3 regions of the Agromyces rhizosphaerae genome follow, and region 3 is predicted to be linked to each of the others. Evidence: predicted binding sites of a transcription regulator. Region 3 holds the regulator's gene; each other region holds the start of a gene.
What was found. Region 3 encodes LexA, which represses DNA repair genes until DNA is damaged. Its sites were predicted from a motif close to TCGAACANNTGTTCGA; they were not measured.
Positions count from the first base shown of each region.

Region 1: a site for LexA is predicted at 2,024-2,039, ahead of QMG39_RS12695 (HNH endonuclease signature motif containing protein). Genes of this name have one in related genera too.
Region 2: a site for LexA is predicted at 2,778-2,793, ahead of imuA' (DnaE2-dependent mutagenesis accessory factor ImuA'). Genes of this name have one in related genera too.

Region 1 is NZ_BSDP01000001.1:2,674,614-2,681,571, reverse strand. Features, by position in the region: gene mfd (transcription-repair coupling factor) at 1-293, opposite strand, end outside; gene QMG39_RS12695 (HNH endonuclease signature motif containing protein) at 481-1,992, opposite strand; gene QMG39_RS12690 (RNase H family protein) at 2,110-2,895, shown strand; gene pth (aminoacyl-tRNA hydrolase) at 2,924-3,550, opposite strand; gene QMG39_RS12680 (50S ribosomal protein L25/general stress protein Ctc) at 3,771-4,403, opposite strand; gene gnd (NADP-dependent phosphogluconate dehydrogenase) at 4,685-6,142, shown strand; gene QMG39_RS12670 (DUF202 domain-containing protein) at 6,179-6,532, shown strand; gene QMG39_RS12665 (DUF202 domain-containing protein) at 6,540-6,881, shown strand; gene QMG39_RS12660 (hypothetical protein) at 6,878-6,958, shown strand, end outside.
Region 2 is NZ_BSDP01000001.1:3,364,874-3,371,831, reverse strand. Features, by position in the region: gene QMG39_RS15895 (PAC2 family protein) at 1-187, shown strand, start outside; gene QMG39_RS15890 (undecaprenyl-diphosphate phosphatase) at 266-1,084, opposite strand; gene QMG39_RS15885 (M20/M25/M40 family metallo-hydrolase) at 1,143-2,471, opposite strand; tRNA gene QMG39_RS15880 (tRNA-Leu) at 2,602-2,687, shown strand; gene imuA' (DnaE2-dependent mutagenesis accessory factor ImuA') at 2,803-3,549, shown strand; gene QMG39_RS15870 (DNA polymerase Y family protein) at 3,546-5,114, shown strand; gene QMG39_RS15865 (error-prone DNA polymerase) at 5,114-6,958, shown strand, end outside.
Region 3 is NZ_BSDP01000001.1:38,427-45,384, reverse strand. Features, by position in the region: gene hflX (GTPase HflX) at 1-1,032, shown strand, start outside; gene QMG39_RS00195 (methylenetetrahydrofolate reductase) at 1,254-2,249, shown strand; partial or broken gene metE (5-methyltetrahydropteroyltriglutamate--homocysteine S-methyltransferase) at 2,246-4,581, shown strand; gene lexA (transcriptional repressor LexA) at 4,696-5,397, opposite strand; gene QMG39_RS00180 (LysM peptidoglycan-binding domain-containing protein) at 5,664-6,062, shown strand; gene QMG39_RS00175 (histidinol-phosphate transaminase) at 6,127-6,958, shown strand, end outside.

The DNA.
Region 1 (6,958 bases), 2.6 Mb from region 3:
CTCAGGCGTTCGTGCGGGAGCGTCTCCCAGGCGGGGAACTCGAGGAGTTCGGTGTCGTCCGGCAGGTACGGGGCGAGTGCGCCGCGGAGGGATTCGGCCTCGCGGCTGGTGGGTGCGATGAGCAGCAGCGCGGGCGGTTCGTCGGCCTCGATGCGGCGCGTGAGGAGGCCCGCGACGAGCGGTGCGTCGAGTCCCGGAAGTGCCGAGAACTCGGCATTGTGCGAGGCCTGCGCGAGGGCTTCGTCGAACGTGGAGGCGCGCGAAAGCGCCGTGAGAAAGCCCTGGAGGATCACCGGGCAAGTCTACGCGGGCTACCCACACGGAGCCTGAGCGCGGCTGAGTACGCGAGCGACTGCGGCCGCCCGGGTCGGGATAGCCGGGTCCGCGGTCACTCGAGCCCGGCAGCCGGGGTCGCTGCGTGCCACCGGGACGCGCCGGGTCGCCTGGTCACCCGAGCGCCGGGTAGGCGCAGGCGCGCGCCTACGCGGCAGCGTCGAGCCGCACCTCGAAGCGGGCGCGGCCGCCGAGGCGTGGGGTGAGGGTGGGGTCGGCGTGCGGAGGTGGCGTGAACCAGACGGTTCCGTCGCGGACGGTGATGGTCCAGCCGTCGTCGTGGACGCGGTGGTGGCAGAAGCTGCACAAGAGCACGCCGTTGTTGAGGTCGGTCGGGCCGGCGTCGCGCTCCCACCAGCGGATGTGGTGGGCCTCCACGTAGCTGATGTTCTGCCCGCAGCTCGCGCAGCCGCCGTCGCGTTCGCCGAGCGCGAGGCGCTGCTCCTTCGTGAAGAGGCGCGCGGCGCGGCCGAGGTCGAGCGGCACGCTGTCGCCGCCGAGCACGGCAGGGATCAGCTCGGCGTCGGCCGCCATGCGACGGGCCGTGGCCGCCGAGACCGGCTGGTCGATGCCGTCGATCGTCGCGACGCCGAGTCCTTCCCGCAGCGTTTCGAGGTCGACGCGCACGACCGCAGTGGTCTTCGCGAGCGGCGGAAGCGTGTCGCGGCAGCCCAGGCAGTGCCGGGCGAGGTCGGCGAGCGCGTCGGCCTGCAACTGCGGGATCGTGCGGTGATCGTCGATCGCCGGCGCGGCTCCGTCGGCGTTCGCGAGCGCGACGTTCGCGAACGCGGAGTCGTCGCCTGCGCACTCGCCGGAGGCATCGCCACCGGTGAACGCCGCGCTGACATTGGCCAGCCCAGAGGCATCCGCCGCAGCAGCGCCAGCACCACCACGCCGCCGGCGCAGCGCGTCGCTCACGAGCGACTCGAGCGCGGCCTTCACGGGCGCGGCGGTCTCGGGGTCGAGCCGGCCCGACACGTGCACCATGCCGTCGCGCCCCTCGCGCAGCGTGATGCCGCGCTGCTGCCGCAACTCCTCCTCGCGGGGCGCCACCCCGTCCTGGTCGAGCATCGCCTCGGCCTGCCGGATCGCCCGCTGCAGCATCGCCAGCGGCAACGATGCCGCGTGCGAGACGAGCGTCGCCTCGACCCCGCGCATCGCCTCGGGGTCGGCGCGCAGCGCCACGCGCTCGAGCATCGACGTGATCGCCGACGCCGCGTCGAGGCTGATCGACCCGGACCCCACGGCCGCGGCGACGGAGGGGTGCTTCGCGGGCATCCGCTCGCCTGAGAACGACTCGCGCTCGCGCGTCGCCGCGCCCACGCTGAGCAGCCGCATGGCGTCACCGGTCGATCCGCCGGTCGACGACGCCACCAGCCGCGCCGGGTTGTGGAAGCCCTGCTGCTTCGCCAGCCCCTCCGACCCGAACTCCGACCGGGACCGCCGCGCGACCTCGTCGGCGACCCGCGCGAGCAGCGCTTCGGTGTCGCGACGCACCTGCGCCACCGCATCCGTCACCCGCACCAGCCCGGCGTCGCTCATGCGCTCGACCTCGGACTGCAGATCACCCCGCACCCCACCGCCCGCGGGCAGCGCGCCGACCCACTCGCCACCGAGCGCATCGACATGCGCGGCGAGGGCTGCGAGGGGGTTCGACATGCCTCTATTCTGGCAGAGATTCGCCAGACATTCGAAACTTTGTTCGAGTGGTGGAGAACTCGATACGCGGCTGTGGATAGCATGGTCGCCGCCCCGCACGCCCGAGGAAGGACCCGCATGATCATCGCCGCCGCCGACGGATCCGCGCTCGGCAACCCCGGCCCCGCCGGGTGGGCCTGGTACGTCGACGACGCCTGCTGGGCCGCGGGCGGGTGGCCGCACGGCACGAACAACCAGGGCGAGCTGACGGCGGTGCTCGAGCTGCTGCGCGCGACGGCGCACCTCGACGACGAGCTCGTGATCCACTGCGACAGCCGCTACGTCATCGACGCGATCACCAAGTGGATGCCCGGCTGGAAGCGCAAGGGCTGGCGCAAGCGCGACGGATCCCCCGTGCTCAACCTCGAGATCATGCAGGCGCTCGACGCCGCGATGGTCGGCCGCAACGCCCGCTTCGAGTGGGTGCGCGGACACACCGGCCACGACCTCAACGAGGCCGCCGACGACCGGGCGCGCGCCGCCGCCACCGCCTACCAGCGCAAGACCGAGGTGCCCGCGGGCCCGGGCTGGTCGGACGACTGCGTGACGGATGCCGGTGAGTCCGACGACACCGACACGGCGACGGATGCCCCTGAAGGCGACGACCCGAACACGGCGACGGATGCCCCTGAGCCGGCGCCTGCAACCCCCGCAGCGGATGCCCCGAAGCCGGCCGCCGCGCCCGCCGCCGCCGCGCGACCCGACCGCACCGACGACGACGCCGCCCTCTTCGACTTCGACGACCCCGAGGCGGACTGGCGCACGCTGCAACTCGAGCTCACGACCGAGGAGCACACGCGCCTCACCGAGCGCGCCCGCGCCGCGGGCGTCACGCCCGAGGAGTTCCTCCGCGGCCTGATCTGAGCGGCCCGCCGGCCGGCCGCCGCAGCGCCTACGCCGGCGCGTGGAAGCGCTGCTGCGCCGCCACGAGGCCGTCGTCGACGATCGCCTCGACGGCATCCGCGGCATCCGACAGCAGTGACGGCAGCGCCTGGCGCTCGGCGCCGGCGAAGTCGCGCAGCACGAAGTCGGCGGGGTCCTGACGGCCCGGCGGGCGCCCGATGCCCACGCGCACGCGCACGAAGTCGGGCGTCGAGAGCGCCTTGGCGATGTCGCGCAGTCCGTTGTGGCCGCCGTGCCCGCCGCCGCGCTTCAGGCGCACGGTGTCGAACGGGATGTCGAGCTCGTCGTGCACCACGATCACGCGGTCGGCCGGCACCGACGCGAACTTCACGAGCGCCGACACGGGACCGCCCGACGTGTTCATGTAGCTGTTCGGCTTGGCGATGATGAGCTTCGCGCCGCCGGGGCGCACGAAGCCCTCCGCGACGCGCGACGGCGTGCGGTGCGAGCGGAACGTTGCGCCGATGCGCGAGGCCAGCTCGTCGGCGACCATCTGCCCGACGTTGTGGCGGTTGCCGGCGTACTGGGATCCGGGGTTGCCGAGGCCCACGACGAGCCAGGTGTTCGCGGCCACTGCGGGGTCCTCTCGGCGGCGCAGGCGATCGAACAGGCCCATGCGCCCTCCTGCGGTCTCAAGTGAATGGTAGAGCGGATGCGGCGCCCAACCGCCCCCGAGACGTCAGCGCCCGACGGCGCCGGCCACCTCGACGGGCCGGCCCGAGCGAGCGACCGGCTCAGGGGCATCCGCTCGCCGAATCACCCCCGGAGACGAGCAGGGCCCGCACCGACACCCCGAGCGTACCCGGGGGCGGCACGGGCCCCAGCGAAAATCGCGACTACTCGGCGGCCTCGGCCGACTCCTCGGCAGCGGCCTCGGCGGTCTCCTCGGCGGCCTCCTCCTCGGCGGCGGGCTCCTCGCCCAGGTCGACCTTCTGCGGCTCGTGCACGTGCACGACGAGCACGTCGCCCTCGGTGAGCAGCGCGGCGCCCTTGGGGAGCTTCACGTCGGACGCGTGGATCTGCGAGCCGTCCTCCAGGCCCTCGACCGACACGACGACGTTCTCGGGGATGTGGGTCGCCTCGACCTCGAGCTGCAGGGTGTGCGCGTCGAGGTCGGCGATGAGGCCGGCGACGGGCTCGCCCTCGAGGTGCACGGGCACCTCGACGTGGACCTTCTCGCCCTTCTTCACGACGATGAGGTCGAGGTGCTCGATGAGCTGGCGCACCGGGTCGCGCTGCACGTCCTTGACGAGCGCGAGCTGTGTGCCGCCCTCGATGTCGAGCGTGAGCACGGCGTTGGCCTTGCGCACGATGAGCGCGGTCTCGTGACCGGGCAGCGTGAGGTGCTGCGGGTCGGTGCCGTGGCCGTAGAGCACGGCGGGGATCTTGTCGGCGGCGCGGATCTTGCGAGCCGCTCCCTTGCCGAACTGGGTGCGGAGCTCTGCGCTCAGCTTGTTGTCGTCAGCCATGGCTGTCTCTTCTCCTCATCGGGACGTGTCGCCCCAGGTCTTGTGTTGTTCAACTCGAACGCTCGTCAGCGTGAGGAATGACCGAAAGCCACATCCACCGCGTCGATCACGGATGCCGCGAGCCGGCGAAGCACCGGCCGCGAGGCATCCCTCGCCGAAGTCCAATCGACCACTCTACCAGCCGTCGCACGACGACTCCGAACTCGGGGGTGCGGGCGGGGAACACTACGCTAGTCGGCGTATCGATTCGCGGGCGGATTCACACGAGGGAGTCACGGAACGTGGCAGCAACAGCAGCAACAGCGAACATCGGCGTCGTCGGCCTGGCGGTGATGGGCTCGAACCTGGCCCGCAACCTGGCCAGCCGCGAGGGCAACACGGTCGCCGTGTTCAACCGCACCTGGTCGAAGACCGAGACGCTCATCACCGAGCACCCCGAGGCCGGGTTCGTCGCCTCGGAGGAGATCGACGACTTCGTCGCGTCGCTCCAGCAGCCGCGCACCGCGATCATCATGGTCAAGGCGGGGGCGGGCACGGATGCGGTGATCAACGAGCTGGCGGACCGCTTCGAGCCGGGCGACATCATCGTCGACGGCGGCAACGCGCTGTTCACCGACACGATCCGCCGCGAGAAGGCGCTGCGCGAGCGCGGCCTGAACTTCGTCGGCGCCGGCATCTCCGGCGGCGAGGAAGGCGCGCTGCTCGGCCCGTCGATCATGCCCGGCGGCTCGGCGCAGGCGTGGGAGACGCTCGGCCCGATCCTGAAGTCGATCGCGGCGGTCGCCGAGGGCGAGCCGTGCGTGACGCACATCGGCACCGACGGCGCCGGCCACTTCGTGAAGATGATCCACAACGGCATCGAGTACGCCGACATGCAGTTGATCGCCGAGGCCTACGACCTCATCCGACGCGGCACGGGCAAGTCGCCGGCCGAGATCGCCGAGGTCTTCGCCGAGTGGAACCGCGGCGAGCTCGAGAGCTACCTCATCGAGATCACCGCCGAGGTGCTGCGCCAGGTCGACGCCGAGACGGGCAAGCCGCTGGTCGACGTCATCCTCGACCAGGCGGGCGCGAAGGGCACCGGCGCGTGGACCGTGAAGAGCGCGCTCGACCTGGGCATCCCCGTGTCGGGCATCGCGGAGGCGGTGTTCGCGCGGTCGCTGTCGTCGAAGCCGGCACAGCGCGCCGCGGCATCCGACCTGCCCGGCCCGGCCGAGGCCTGGACCGTCGACGACGCCGACGCCTTCATCGAGGACGTGCGCAAGGCGCTCTTCGCCTCGAAGATCGTCGCCTACTCGCAGGGCTTCGACGAGATCGTCGCGGGCGCCGAGGAGTACGGCTGGGACATCCACAAGGGCGAGGTCGCGAAGATCTGGCGGGGCGGATGCATCATCCGCGCCCAGTTCCTCAACCGCATCACCGACGCGTACGCCGCCGACCCGGGTCTCGTGGCGCTGCTGACCGCACCGTACTTCCGCGACGCGCTGACCGAGTCGCAGGAGGCGTGGCGCCGGGTGGTCGTGGCGGCCGCGCAGGCGGGCATCCCGTCGCCGGCGTTCTCGTCGTCGCTCGCGTACTACGACGGGCTGCGGGCCGACCGCCTGCCGGCCGCGCTCGTGCAGGGGCAGCGCGACTTCTTCGGCGCGCACACGTACCAGCGGGTCGACAAGGACGGCATCTTCCACACCCTCTGGTCGGGCGACCGCACCGAGATCGAGACCGACGGCCCGAGCCACTAGGCGCGGAGCACGAGGCCCGGAAGGGCGGAACGACCCATGGCACAGCCGCGCTGGCGCTCGGAGGGCGAGGACCCGGACTACCGGTTCACCCTCGCCAACGAGCGCACGTTCCTCGCGTGGATCCGCACGGCGCTGGCGCTGCTCGCCGGCGGCGTGCTGCTGTTCGAGTTCGCCTCGACGATCGGGCCGCGCGTGCTGGTCGTCGTGCTCGCGGTCGGGCTCGCGGTGGTCGCCGCGGCGCTCGGCGGCCTGTCGTACGTGCGCTGGCGGGCGAACGAGATCGCGATGCGCCACGGGCGCGCGCTGCCGTACAGCATCGCCGTGCCCGTGCTCGCGGCCGTCGCCCTGCTCGGGGCGGCGACCATCGCCGTGATGATCTTGCTGGGCTGAGCTGCTCGTGAGTTCCGTCGTTCCGTCGTACGAGGGCCGTGACCCCGGGCTCCAGCCCGAGCGCACGGCCCTGTCGTGGAGCCGCACGGCGCTCGCGATCGCGGTGAACGCCCTGCTCGTGCTGCGCTCGGGGTTCGTCTCCGACCAGCCGTTGCTGGCGGCGCTGGGCGTCGCGCTGTTCGCGGCGGCGGCCGCGGCCGCGGCCTACGGGGTCGTGCGTGCGCGCGAGCTCGGCCACGAGGGCGGCGTAGTGATGCCGTCGGCGTGGCCGCTGCTCGCGGTCGCGGCGGTCGTGCTGCTCGCGGCGGTGGGCGGCGTCGCCTCGATCGTGGTGGAGGCGGGGCGATGAGCGACGAGCACCCGGAGCTGGCCGGCTACGAGGCATCCGACGGCCCCTACCGCCCCCGCCGCGCCAAGGTCATGCGC
Region 2 (6,958 bases), 3.3 Mb from region 3:
CGCGCTCGCCGCGGACGACGAGGACATGGCGGCCTACATCGAGCAGCTCGAGCAGGCGCGCGACACGGTCGACTCCCCCGAGGCGAGCGGCGAGGCGATCGCGCAGGAGTTCGAGAAGTACCTCAGGCGTCGCGGCGACGGTCGCGGCGACCCCCGCGGCGAGGAGCCCTGGCGGCCCCGCGACTGAGCGCCGTCAGGCGGCATCCGCTCGTCGACTCGCGGCGTCGGCCCAGGGGCATCCGCTCGCCCCTCGCAAGGACCGCCGTCAGGCGTCGATCGTGCCCGTCGCGAGCAGCACCATGATGGTGCCGCCGAGCAGCACCCGGTAGATCACGAACGGCAGGAAGCTCCGCTTCGAGATGTAGCTCATGAAGAACGCGATCACGAGCAGCGCGACCACGAACGCGACGAGCGTGGCGGCGGCCGTCTCGACCGGGCCGTAGACGCCGGGCTCGCCCCAGCTCTTGAACAGCTGGTAGAAGCCGGAGCCGAAGACCGCCGGGATCGCCAGCAGGAACGCGTAGCGGGCGGCCGCGGCACGCTCGTAGCCCATGAGGAGGCCCGCGGTGATCGTGCCGCCCGAGCGCGAGACGCCCGGGATGAGTGCGAGCGCCTGCGCGAACCCGTAGATGATGCCGTGGCCGTAGGTGAGGTCCTCGAGCTTCCGGCGCTTCGCGCCGATCCAGTCGGCGATGCCGAGCAGGATGCCGAAGACGATGAGCGTCGTGGCGACGATCCAGAGCGAGCGGAGCGTCGTCTCGATCTGCTCCTGGAAGATGAGGCCGAGCACGACGATCGGGATCGAGCCGAGGATGATCAGCCAGCCCATGCGCGCGTCGGGGTCGTTGCGGGGCACGCGGCCCCAGAGCGCGAGCCACCAGCGCGAGACGATGCGCACGATGTCGCGCCAGAAGAAGACGACCACGGCCGCCTCGGTGCCGATCTGCACGATCGCCGTGAACGCCGCGCCCGGGTCGGCGGCGTTCGGGAGGAACTCGCCGAGGATGCGCAGGTGCGCGCTGGAGGAGATCGGCAGGAACTCGGTGAGTCCCTGCACGAGTCCGAGGATCAGCGCTTCGATCATGCCGGGGCTCGCCTTCCGCCCCGCGCGGCGGGGCCGCGTTCGTTGCGGTGGAGGTCGCTCAGTACTCGAGCAGCAGGTCGTGGAGGACCCTGCTCCCGAAGACTAGTGCGTCCAGCGGCACCCGCTCGTCCACCCCGTGGAACATGGCCGGGAAGTCGAGGTCGGCGGGCAGCCGGAGCGGGGCGAAGCCGTAGCCGGCGATGCCGAGGCGGCTGAGCGCCTTGTTGTCGGTGCCGCCCGAGAGCAGGTACGGGAAGACCGGCACGCCCGGGTCGTGGCGTTCGAGGGTCGCCTTGACCGTGTCGACGAGCGGGCCGCTGAACGGCGTCTCGAGGCCGACGTCGCGCACGACCGTCTCGATCTCGATGTCGTCGCCGACGATCTCGCGCACGCGCGCGAGCACCGCGTCCTCCTCGCCCGGGAGCGTGCGGATGTCGATCAGCGCCTCGGCGCGGTCGGGGATGACGTTGTGCTTGTAGCCGGCGCTCAGCAGCGTCGGGTTGGTCGTGGTGCGCAGGGTCGCGCTGAGGAAGCCCGCTGCCGAGGTGCGGAGCACGAGCTCGTCGGGCGAGACCTGCTGCGGGTCCGCGCCGGTGACGCGGGCGATCTCGGCGACCAGCGCGCGCGTGGTGTCGACCAGGTGCAGCGGCCACTCCTCGCGCCCGAGCGCGGCGACCGCCTCGGCGAGCCGCACGACCGCGTTCTCGCGGACGAGCCGCGAGCCGTGCGCGGCGGGGCCGCGTGCGACGAGGCGGATCCAGACCAGCGCCTTCTCCCCCGTCTGCAGCAGGTAGGCGCGCTGCCCGCCCAGGTGCACCGAGTAGCCGCCGACCTCGCTGATCGCCTCGGTCGCGCCCGCGAACACCTCCGGGTGGTTGTCGGTCATCCAGTGCGAGCCGTAGATGCCGCCCGCCTCCTCGTCGGCGAAGAACGCCAGCACGAGTTCGCGCTCGGGCTGCCGGCCCGAGGCGAGGATGTCGCCGACGGCGGTCAGGATCATGGCGTCCATGTCCTTCATGTCGACCGCTCCCCTGCCCCAGAGCAGGCCGTCGCGCACCTCGCCCGCGAACGGGTCGACGCTCCAGTTGCGCGGGTCGGCGGGCACGACGTCGAGGTGCCCGTGCACGACCAGCGCGGGCTTGTCGGGGTTCGCCCCCGGCACGCGGGCCACGACGCTCGTGCGCCCGGGCGCCGCGTCGAACAGCTGCGGAGCGAGGCCCATGCCGGCCAGGTGCGCCTCGACGTACTCGGCCGCCTCGGTCTCGCCCTCGGAGCGCCCCTCCCCGTGGTTCGTGGTGTCGAACCGGATCAGGTCGCGGGCGATCCGGGCCGTCGGCTCGAGCTCGTCGATGCCGGTCGGGCTCGGGTGGGCGGATGCGTCGGACATGCCACTCACGCTACCCCGGATGCGTCGGCGCGCCCGGGCGCCGGTGGACGGCTGCCCGGTTCGGCGGAGCATCCGATTCGTGGTAGTGTCTTCTCTCGGGCCTGCGGGAGATCGCGGGTTCGCAACACACGCGCGGGTGGCGGAATTGGCAGACGCGCTAGCTTGAGGTGCTAGTGCCCGTATTAGGGCGTGGGGGTTCAAGTCCCCCCTCGCGCACGGTGTGAGAACGGCCGGATCGGATGATCCGGCCGTTCGTCGTTTCCGGGGAATTCCGGCGGGACGAGTGGCATCCGCCGCTTGACTCATTCGAACATACGTTCGAACATGGGGTGTGGCACTCACCGCTCCCCTCCGGCCGTCCCGCGTCTCCGCGGGCGAGGCCCGCGAACGCGCCGACGCCCTGCGCGCGCGCATCGCCGACATGCAGTCCACGCGGCTCGAGGGGCGGGCGATCCCGACGCTGCCGGCGCTGCACGACCTGCTGCCGGGCGGGGTGCTGCGCGAGGGTGGCGCGTACGGCGTCGAGGGCTCGACCAGCCTCGTCATGGCGATGCTCGCCGGCGCGTCGGGCGCCGGCTCGTGGGTCGCGGTGGTCGGCGTGCCGGGGTTCGGCGCCGAGGCCGCCAGGCTCGCGGGGCTCGACCTCGATCGGCTCGTGCTCGTGCCCGCGCCGGGGCGGCACTGGCTCGCGGTGGTCGCCGCGCTCGTCGACGTGATCCCGGTCGTGGCGGTGCGCCCGCCCGAGGCGGTGGGGGCGACGGATGCCTCGCGGCTCGGAGCCCGGCTTCGCCAGCGCCGTGCGGCGCTCGTGGTCGACGGCACCTGGCCGCAGAGCGAGGTGCAGCTGCGGGTCGCGGAGAGCCGCTGGACCGGACTCGGCGACGGGCACGGGCGGCTCGCCGCGCGCGAGGCGGTCGTCACCGCGTCGGGCCGGGGCGGGTTCGGCCGTGCGAGCACCGCGCGGCTGCTGCTGCCGGGGGTGGCCGCGGCGGCTGAGCGGGTCGACGAGGGCGGTGCGACAGATGCGCTGCCCGGGGCGGAGGCGCCGGCCGCGCCGCTGCGGCGGGTCGCCGGATGAGCGTCGTGCCCGAGGCATCCGACCCGCGGCGCACCATCGTGGTGTGGTGCCCCGACTGGCCGGTCATCGCGGCCGCGCGCGAGGCCGGCCTGTCGCTCGAGTCGCCGCTCGCGCTGGTCGAGAAGGGGCTCGTCTTCGCGTGCTCGGCGGCGGCCCGGCGCGACGGGGTCGCACGGGGGCTGAAGCTGCGCGAGGCGCAGTATCGCTCCCCCGCACTCGAGCTGCTCGACTACGACGCCGCGCTCGACGCGCGCGCGTTCGAGCCGGTCGTGCGGCGGGTCGAGGAGACCACGCCCGGCGTGCAGCTGCTGCGCCCGGGCGCGCTCGCGGTGCGGGCGCGCGGGCCGGTGCGGTACTACGGCGGCGAGGCCGAGGCGGCCGAGGCGCTGCGGGCCGCGGTGGGCGGGTTCGGCCTGCCGGTGCGGGTCGGCGTCGCCGACGGGCCGTTCGCGGCCGAGCAGGCGGCGCGCGCGACCTCGGATTCGGCACCGGTGCGGCGGGTCGAGCCCGGCGGATCGGCCGCGTTCATCGCACCGCTGCCCGTGGGCGTGCTCGTCGACCCGCGCACCGCGACCCTGCTGCACCGGCTCGGCGTGCGCCGGCTCGGCGAGTTCGCCGCGCTGCCCGCCGACGACGTGCTGCGCCGGTTCGGGCCGACGGGCTCGCTCGCGCACGACCGGGCGGCGGGTCGCGACGGCGCCCGCGTGCTCGCGCGAACGCCACCGCCCGAGTGGGACGAGCAGGTGGAGTTCGAGCCGCCGCTCGACCGCATCGACCAGCTCGCGTTCGCGTTCCGCACGCGTGCGGAGTCGTTCATCGAGCGCCTCACCGCCGCGAAGCTGGTCTGCACGGCCGTGCACGTGGAGATCGTCGACGACGAGGGCGGCGTCTCGGCGCGCGACTGGCTGCACCCGCGCTGGTTCACGCCGGGCGACGTGGTCGACCGCATCCGCTGGCAGCTGCAGGGCTCGGGCAGCGCCGGCGCGGGGCTGCGCTCGCCGATCGCACGCGTGCGCGTGCACCCGGAGCGGCTCGACTCCACGGGCAACCACGAGGAGGGGCTCTGGGGCACGGGCCCCGACGAGCGCGTGCACCACGGTCTCACCCGCGTGCAGGGCATGCTCGGGCACGAGGGCGTCGTCACCGCGACCATCGGGGGCGGGCGCATGCTGGCCGACCGCGAGGTGCACGTGCCGTGGGGCGACCGGCCGCCGGAGGGAGCATCCGACCGCCCCTGGCCCGGGTCGCTGCCGTCGCCGCTGCCCGCCACCGTGTTCCGCGAGCGGGTGCCGGCCGGGCTCGTCGACGCCGACGGGGCCGTGGTCACCGTCGACGAACGCGGGTCGATCAGCGCGCCGCCCGCTGCCTTCACGGTCGCGGGGCTCGCGCCGGGCGGGCAGCGACGGGTGCGCGCGTGGGCCGGTCCGTGGCCCGTCGTCGAACGGTGGTGGGACGAGGCGACCGCCCGGCGCGCGCACCGGTTCCAGGTGGTCGACGACGACGGCGCGGCCTGGCTGCTCGTGCGCGACGCCGACGAGTGGCGCGCCGAGGCGAGGTACGACTGATGGGCTGGAACAACCCGCCGATCCCGTGGTCGGAGCTCGAGCGCACCCTGTCGGACGCGAGCCGCCCCGGGCCGCCCCGGCCGATCGCGGACGGCGGCGACGGTCCGGCGTTCTCCCGCAAGCGGCATCCGTACCGCCCGCCCGCCGACGAGGAGGCGGCACCCGAGGCGACCGTGCCGTACGCCGAACTGCACGTGCACTCCGCGTTCAGCTTCCTCGACGGTGCCAGCCAGCCCGAGCGGCTCGTCGAGGAGGCGCACCGGCTCGGGCTCGCCGGCCTCGCCCTGACCGACCACGACGGGTTCTACGGCATCGTGCGCTTCGCCGAGGCCGCCGAGGCGTTCCCCGAGCTCGCGACCGCGTACGGCGCGGAACTCTCGCTCGGCCTCACCACCCCGCAGATGGGCATGGCCGATCCCGAGGGCGACCACCTGCTCGTGCTCGCGCGCGGCGAGGCCGGTTACCACCGGCTCGCGTCGGCCATCACGGCCGGACAGCTCGCGGGCGGCGAGAAGGGCCGGCCGACCTACGACCTCGACGAGCTCGGCGAGCGGGCGGGCGGTGACTGGGCGGTGCTGAGCGGATGCCGCAAGGGCACCGTGCGCCGCGCGCTCGAGACGGGCGGGGCGGATGCCGCGGGCCGCGAGCTCGAGCGACTGGCCGAGCGCTTCGGCCGTGAGAACGTCTTCGTGGAGCTGTTCGACCACGGGCATCCGGGCGACCAGGACGCCAACGACCTGCTCGCCGGGCTCGCGGGCCGCCACGGCATGCCCGTGCTCGCGACCAACGCGGTGCACTTCGCCACGCCGCCCGAGCACCGGCTCGCCTCCGCCGTCGCCGCCGTGCGGGCCCGACGCAGCCTCGACGAACTCGACGGCTGGCTGCCCGCGACCGGCACCGCGCACCTGCGCTCCGGCACGGAGATGGCCGAGCGGTTCGCGCGCTACCCCGGCGCCGTGTCGCGCACGGTCGACCTGGCGGGTGAGCTGTCGTTCCGGCTGCGGAGCGCCCGGCCGCGGCTGCCCCGGCAGGAGGTGCCCGCGGGGCACACGCCCATGAGCTGGCTGCGCGAGCTCGCCTGGCGGGGCGCCGCCGAGCGTTACCCGGGCGACCCGGCGCATGTGCGGGACCGCATCGCGCAGGAGCTCGACGTCATCGAGCAGAAGGACTTCCCCGGCTACTTCCTGATCGTGCACGACATCGTGCGGGAGGCGCGCTCCCGGGGCATCCTCTGCCAGGGCCGGGGCTCTGCCGCGAACTCGGCCGTCTGCTACGTGCTCGGCATCACCGCGGTCGACTCGATCTTCTACGAGCTGCCGTTCGAGCGGTTCCTCTCGAGCATGCGCGACGAGGAGCCCGACATCGACGTCGACTTCGACTCCGACCGGCGCGAGGAGGTGATCCAGTACGTCTACGAGAAGTACGGCCGGCAGAACGCCGCGCAGGTCGCGAACGTGATCAGCTACCGGCCGAAGGTCGCGGTGCGCGACATGGCCAAGGCGCTCGGCTACTCCACCGGCCAGCAGGACGCCTGGTCGCGTCAGGTCGAGCGCTGGGGGTCGGTGGTCTCGACGGACGACCACGACATCCCGCAGCCGGTCGTCGAGCTCGCCGAGCAGGTGCTGGGGTTCCCGCGGCACCTCGGCATCCACTCCGGCGGCATGGTGCTCACCGACCGGCCAGTGGGCGAGGTCTGCCCCATCGAGCACGCCCGCATGGAGAAGCGCACCGTGCTGCAGTGGGACAAGGACGACTGCGCCTGGATGGGCCTCGTGAAGTTCGACCTGCTCGGGCTCGGCATGCTCGCCGCGCTGCAGTACGCGATCGACCTCGTGCACGCCGCG
Region 3 (6,958 bases):
CGTGCGCTGGAGGACGTGGTGAAGGTCAAGGTCATCGACCGCACCGCCGTGATCCTCGACATCTTCAGCCAGCACGCGAAGAGCCGCGAGGGCAAGGCGCAGGTCGAGCTCGCGCAGCTCGAGTACCTCCTTCCGCGACTGCGCGGCTGGGGTGAGTCCATGTCCCGCCAGGCCGGTGGCCAGGTGGGCGGCGCGGGCGCCGGCATGGGCTCCCGCGGACCCGGTGAGACGAAGATCGAGCTCGACCGTCGTCGCATCCACACTCGCATGTCCCGCCTGCGCAAGCAGATCGCGGCGATGAAGCCCGCCCGCGAGGCCAAGCGCGCGAACCGCCGCCGCAACGCGGTGCCGTCGGTCGCGATCGCCGGGTACACGAACGCCGGCAAGTCGAGCCTCGTCAACCGCATCACGGGCGCGGGCGTGCTCGTCGAGAACGCCCTGTTCGCGACCCTCGACGCGACCGTGCGCCGTAACCAGACCCCCGACGGCCGGCTCTACACGATCGCCGACACGGTCGGCTTCGTGCGCAACCTGCCGCACCAGCTCGTCGAGGCGTTCCGCTCGACGCTCGAGGAGGTCGGCGACTCCGACCTGATCGTGCACGTCGTCGACGCGTCGCACCCCGACCCGGCGAGCCAGCTCGCCACGGTGCGCGACGTCATCGGCGAGCTCGGCGCCCGCGAGATCCCCGAGCTCGTGGTCTTCAACAAGTCCGACCTGATCGACGACGAGGAGCGCCTCGTGCTCCGCGGCCTCGAGCCCGACGCGGTCTTCGCCTCGGCGCGCACCGGCGCGGGCATCCCCGAGCTGCTGCAGGCCATCGCCGACCGCATCCCCGACCCGTCGGTCGAGGTCGACCTGCTCGTGCCGTACGACCGCGGCGACATCGTCTCGACGCTGCACGAGGCCGGTCGCGTGCTCGAGGTCGACTACCGCGACGAGGGCACGCACGTGCGTGCGCTGGCCAACCCCGAGCTCGCCGCGCAGCTCGCGCAGTACGCGGTGCGCCCCGCGGCATCCGTCGCCGAGTAGCACCGGAACCCCGACCCACCGGCGCTGAGTCCCGTCGTCATATTCGGTCACGGGGGCAGACAGGCGCCGGATTCGGGCGTATCGTCATGCCCGATCGTTTGCGACGGGCCGAGCCCGCCGCGTGGAGCGACCGCCGAGCCCGGCACCCGCCCGCGACACCGACCACGCGTCGGGTCCGCGGCCTGCCGTGCGCCCCGTCGCCCCGAGACGATGGGTGCCCGATGTCCGAGACCGGCCGAATGCGCACGCACGACGGCGCCGCCGTGCGGCGCGTGCCCGTGTCGTTCGAGCTGTTCCCGCCCCGGTCGGATGCGGCGGCCATCGCCCTCGGCCGCACCATCGACAAGCTCGCCGAGGCCGACCCCGCGTTCATCTCGGTGACGTTCGGCGCGGGCGGCTCGTCGCGCGACCGCTCCCTCACGGTGCTGCGGTACATCCTCGACCAGACCACGGTCGAGCCCATGGCGCACCTCACCTGCGTAGGTTCCTCGCACGCCGAGGCGAACCGGCTGGTGCGCGAATTCCTCGACGCGGGCATCACGAGCTTCCTCGCGCTGCGCGGCGACCCGCCGGCGGGCGCGGAGGAGGGCGACGGGCTCGGCGACCTCGGGTCGTCGGCCGAGCTCGTGCAGCTCATCCACCGGGTGCAGCAGGAGCGCGAGCCGTTCGCGCAGCTCGGCGTGCCGGGTGCGCCCAGGGCGCGGCGCATCGAGGACCGCCCGCGCCCCGAGCGCGTCGCGGTCGCCACGTTCCCCACGGGGCATCCGCGCTCGGCCAATCGCCGGCAGGACGTCGACGCCCTCCTCGCGAAGGAGGTCGCGGGCGCGAACCTCGCGATCACCCAGCTCTTCTGGCACGCCGACGACTACCTCGGGTTCGTCGAGCTCGCACGCGAGGGCGGCGTGACCATCCCGATCCTGCCCGGCATCATGCCGGTCGTCTCGCCGAGGCGGCTCGCGCGGCTCACCGAGCTGACCGGCGTGCCGGCGCCCGACGACCTCGCGATCGCGCTCGAGGTCGAGCCCGACGAGGCGGCGCAGCGCGAGATCGGCATGCGGTTCGCCGCAGGCCTCGCCCGCGCCGTGATCGACGGCGGCGCGCCCGGCCTCCACCTCTACACCTTCAACCGCCACGAGGCCGTGCTGGGCGTGCTCGCCGAGCTCGGCCTCTACCCACCCCGGGCCGCCCGGCCCACGTCACTCACGGAGCACGCATGACCCGCACGACCTTCCCGTCCGGCACCATCCTCGGCTACCCGCGCATCGGGCGCCGCCGCGAGCTCAAGCGCGCGGTGGAGTCCTTCTGGGCGGGCCGCATCGACGAGGCCGAGCTCGAGCGCACCGCCGCCGAGCTGCGCGCCGCGACCCGTGCGCGCCTCCAGGAGCTCGGCCTCGGCGCCGACGACTCGTCGATCCCCGAGTCGTTCTCGTACTACGACCAGGTGCTCGACGCCGCGGTCGCGGTCGGCGCGATCCCCGAGCGCTTCGCGGACCTCGTGGACGACTCGGGCCGCGTGGGCCTCGACGCCTACTTCACGATCGCGCGCGGCGAGGGCGAGAAGGCGCCCCTCGAGATGACCAAGTGGTTCGACTCGAACTACCACTACCTGGTGCCCGAGATCGCGGCCGACACCGCCTTCCGTCTCGCCGACGACCGCCTCGTGCGCGAGGTCGCCGAGGCGCGCGAGAACGGCCTCGTCACGCGGCCGGTCGTGGTCGGCCCCGTGACGCTGCTGCTGCTCAGCAAGGCGGCGGACGGGTCGGATGCCTCCTTCCGGCCGCTCGACCGCCTCGGCGACCTGCTTCCCGTGTACGTCGAGCTCCTCGCCCGGCTGGCCGACGCGGGTGCCGAGTGGGTGCAGTTCGACGAGCCGGCGCTCGTGTCGGAGAGCATCGACGTCGACCCGGCCGATGCGCGGGCGGCGCTCGCGACGGCGTACGACGCGCTCGGCGGGGCATCCGCTCGCCCCTCGATCTTCGTCGCGGCGCCCTACGGCGCGCTCGACGCGGCACTCCCGGTGCTCGCCGCGAGCCCGGTCGAGGCGATCGGCCTCGACCTCGTGCGCGGCTCGGCGCCCGTCGGCCTCGACGAGGCCACCCTCGCCGGCCTCGCGACCAAGACCCTCGTCGCGGGCGTGGTCGACGGCCACAACGTGTGGCGCGGCGACCTCGCCGGCGCGCTGGCCGCGGCCGAGGGCCTGCGCGGCCTCGGCGCCGACCTCGCCGTGTCGACCTCGACCTCGCTGCTGCACGTGCCGCACGACGTCGACGACGAGCCCTCGCTCGACGCGCGGCTGCGCTCCTGGCTCGCGTTCGCCGACCAGAAGGTCGCCCAGGTCGCCGTGCTCGCGCGCGGCCTCGCCGGGGAGCGGACGCCGTCGCCGACGAGCTCGCGGCCGCGACCCACGCGCTGGCCGACCGCCTCGGTGCGCCGGGCGTGCGCGACGGCGCGGTGCGCGACCGCCTCGCGGGCCTCGGCGCCGGCGCGACCGACCGCGCCGACTACGACGAGCGCGTCGCCGCGCAGGCCGAGCTCGACCTCCCGGTACTGCCGACGACGACGATCGGCTCGTTCCCGCAGACCGGCGACATCCGCCGCGCACGCGCCCGTCACGCGCGCGGCGAGCTCGACGACGCCGGCTACGAGTCGCTCATGCGCGAGGAGATCGAGCGCGTCATCCGCCTGCAGGAGGAGATCGGCCTCGACGTGCTCGTGCACGGCGAGCCCGAGCGCAACGACATGGTGCAGTACTTCGCCGAGCTGCTCGACGGCTTCGCGGTCACCGAGAACGGCTGGGTGCAGTCGTACGGCAGCCGCTGCACGCGCCCGTCCATCCTCTGGGGCGACGTGTCGCGGCCCGAGCCGATGACCGTCGCGTGGTCGCGGTACGCGCAGTCGCTCTCCGACAAGCCCGTCAAGGGCATGCTGACGGGCCCGGTGACGATCCTCGCCTGGTCGTTCGTGCGCGACGACCAGCCGCTCGGCGACACCGCGAACCAGGTCGCCCTCGCACTGCGCGACGAGATCGCCGACCTCGAGCAGGCGGGCATCCGCATCATCCAGGTCGACGAGCCGGCGCTGCGCGAGCTGCTGCCGCTGAAGCGCGCCGACCAGCCCGCGTACCTCGACTGGTCGGTGGGGGCGTTCCGCCTCGCGACCGGCGGCGCGGCGACGGCCACGCAGGTGCACACGCACCTCTGCTACTCGGAGTTCGGCGTGGTGATCGACGCGATCCGCGCGCTCGACGCCGACGTGACGAGCATCGAGGCGGCGCGCAGCCGCATGGAGGTCGTCGACGACCTGCGGACGAGCGGGTTCGACCACGGCGTCGGCCCGGGCGTCTACGACATCCACTCGCCGCGCGTGCCGAGCGTCGCCGAGGTCACCCAGCTGCTCGAGCGTGCCGCCGGTGCGCTGCCGCTCCGCCAGGTCTGGGTGAACCCCGACTGCGGCCTGAAGACCCGCGGCTACGACGAGACCGTGGCGTCGCTGCGCAACATCATCGACGCGACCCGCGAGGTGCGCGCCCGCCAGGCGGTGCAGGCCTGATCGGATGCCCCGGGGCGCACGCCGCCCCGGGGCATCCGTCGCCCTGCCTCCGCGAGCCTGCATGTTTCGTCGTTCCGAGCGCTGAGAACGACGAAACGTGCAGGCTCGCGGTGTTCAGACGGTGCGGAGCACGGCGACGACCTTGCCGAGCACCTCGGCGTAGTCGCCGATGATCGGCTCGAAGGCGCTGTTGCGGGGGAGCAGCCAGGTGTGGCCGTCGCGCTGGCGGAAGACCTTCACCGTGGCCTCGCCGTCGAGCATCGCGGCGACGATCTCGCCGTTCTCGGCCTCCTGCTGGCGACGCACGACGACCCAGTCGCCGTCGCAGATGGCCGCGTCGATCATGGAGTCGCCGACGACCTTGAGGATGAACAGCTCGCCCTTGCCCACGAGCTGGCGGGGGAGCGGGAACACCTCCTCGATCTGCTGGTCGGCGGTGATCGGCACGCCCGCGGCGATGCGCCCGACGAGCGGCACCATCGCCGCGTCGCCGACCGGGGCCGGTGCGCCCGATGCGCCCGCCGAGCCGGTCTCGTCGGCGGACTCGGTCTGCGAGGGCGTCTCGATCAGCACCTCGAGCGCGCGGGGGCGGTTCGGGTCGCGGCGAAGGTAGCCGCTCAGCTCGAGCTGGCTGAGCTGGTGGGCGACGCTCGACAGCGACGAGAGCCCGACCGCGTCGCCGATCTCGCGCATGCTCGGCGGGTACCCGCGGGTCGACACCGACCGCTGGATCACGTCGAGGATCTGCAGCTGCTTGGCGCTGAGGCTCTTGCGTCGCCGGGTCGCCCTGCGCTCTGTTCCGTTCTCGGTGTCCACGTGTCTCGCCCTCCACAGGTCCGTCTGCCGGGGCCGGTCGATCGAATGTCGGTGGGTGCTGATCGACTGTCGCCAGACACTCGAAACTGTATCCGGCGTGTCGGGTGCGGGCAAACATATGTTCGAGCGTGTCGCGCGGAATTCCGGGCGAATCGCCTCGGATCGAGGGTTGAGTGTTCGAAACATCGAAGGTATATTCGGAACAGAGCTTCGCGCCGGCCTTCCCGGCCGAAGGCCGACGCGGAGCTCGACCAGGGAGGTGCGAGATGACGATGGCAATCCACAGCGGCACGGTCTTCGGTTCGCCGCGCACAACGACGTCAGGGCAGTCGACGGATGCCCCCGCGGGCGGGAGCCGGGTGCGCACGCGCCTGCGCCTCACGCGACGGGGCCGACTCGTGTTCGGCACGCTCGGCGTGCTCGTGGTGCTGGCGTTCGCCCTGCTGCTCCCGCTCGCCGCATCCCCGGCGGTGGCGGGCGACGAGGCCGCCGAGCCGCTCGAGGTCATCACGGTCGAGCACGGGCAGTCCCTCTGGGCGATCGCGGAGTCGATCGCCCCGCAGGCCGACCCCCGCGAGGTCATCGCCGACATCCTGAGCCTGAACGGGCTGGAGTCGGCCGAGCTCGTGCCGGGGCAGCAGCTCGCGCTGCCGGCCGGCCGCTGAGCCCTCGGCAGCGCGGCGGTCCGCGCCGCCGAAACACCACCGGCGTGCTCAGTAGCATGAGTGCGTGACGACCCTCGACGACCTGCCGATCCGAGACGACCTGCGCGGCAAGATCCCCTACGGCGCACCGCAGTTGCACGTGCCCGTCGCGCTGAACGTCAACGAGAACACGCACCCCATTCCGGAGGACGTCGCGCACGACATCATCGCCCGCATCGCGCAGGCACTGCTGAGCCTCAACCGGTATCCCGACCGCGAGTTCACCGCGCTCCGCGAGGCGCTCGCGGGCTACCTCGGCCACGGGCTGTCGCCAGACCGCATCTGGGCGGCGAACGGCTCGAACGAGGTGCTCCAGCAGGTGCTGCAGGCGTTCGGCGGGTTCGGGCGCACCGCGCTCGGCTTCACGCCCACGTACTCGATGTACCCGCTGCTCTCGTCGGGCGTGGGCGTCGAGTGGATCGGTGCCGACCGCGACGCCGACTTCGAGCTCTCGCCCGAGACCGCCGTGCGCGCGGTCGAGGAACACGACCCCGACATCGTGATCCTCTGCTCGCCGAACAATCCGACCGGCACCCCGGTCCCACTCGAGACCGTGCGGGCCGTCGCCGACGCAGCGCGCGGCATCGTGGTGGTCGACGAGGCCTACGCCGAGTTCGCGCCCCCCGGCTCGCCCAGCGCGCTGTCGCTGCTCGAGGGCCGGCCGCGCCTGATCGTGTCCCGCACCATGAGCAAGGCGTTCGCCTTCGCCGGCGCCCGCGTGGGCTACCTCGCCGCCGACCCCGCCGTGATCGACGCGATCCGCCTCGTGCGCCTGCCGTACCACCTCTCCGCGCTCACCCAGGCGGCGGCGATCGGCGCGGTCGAGCACGCGCCCCAGATGCTCGCGATGGTCGACG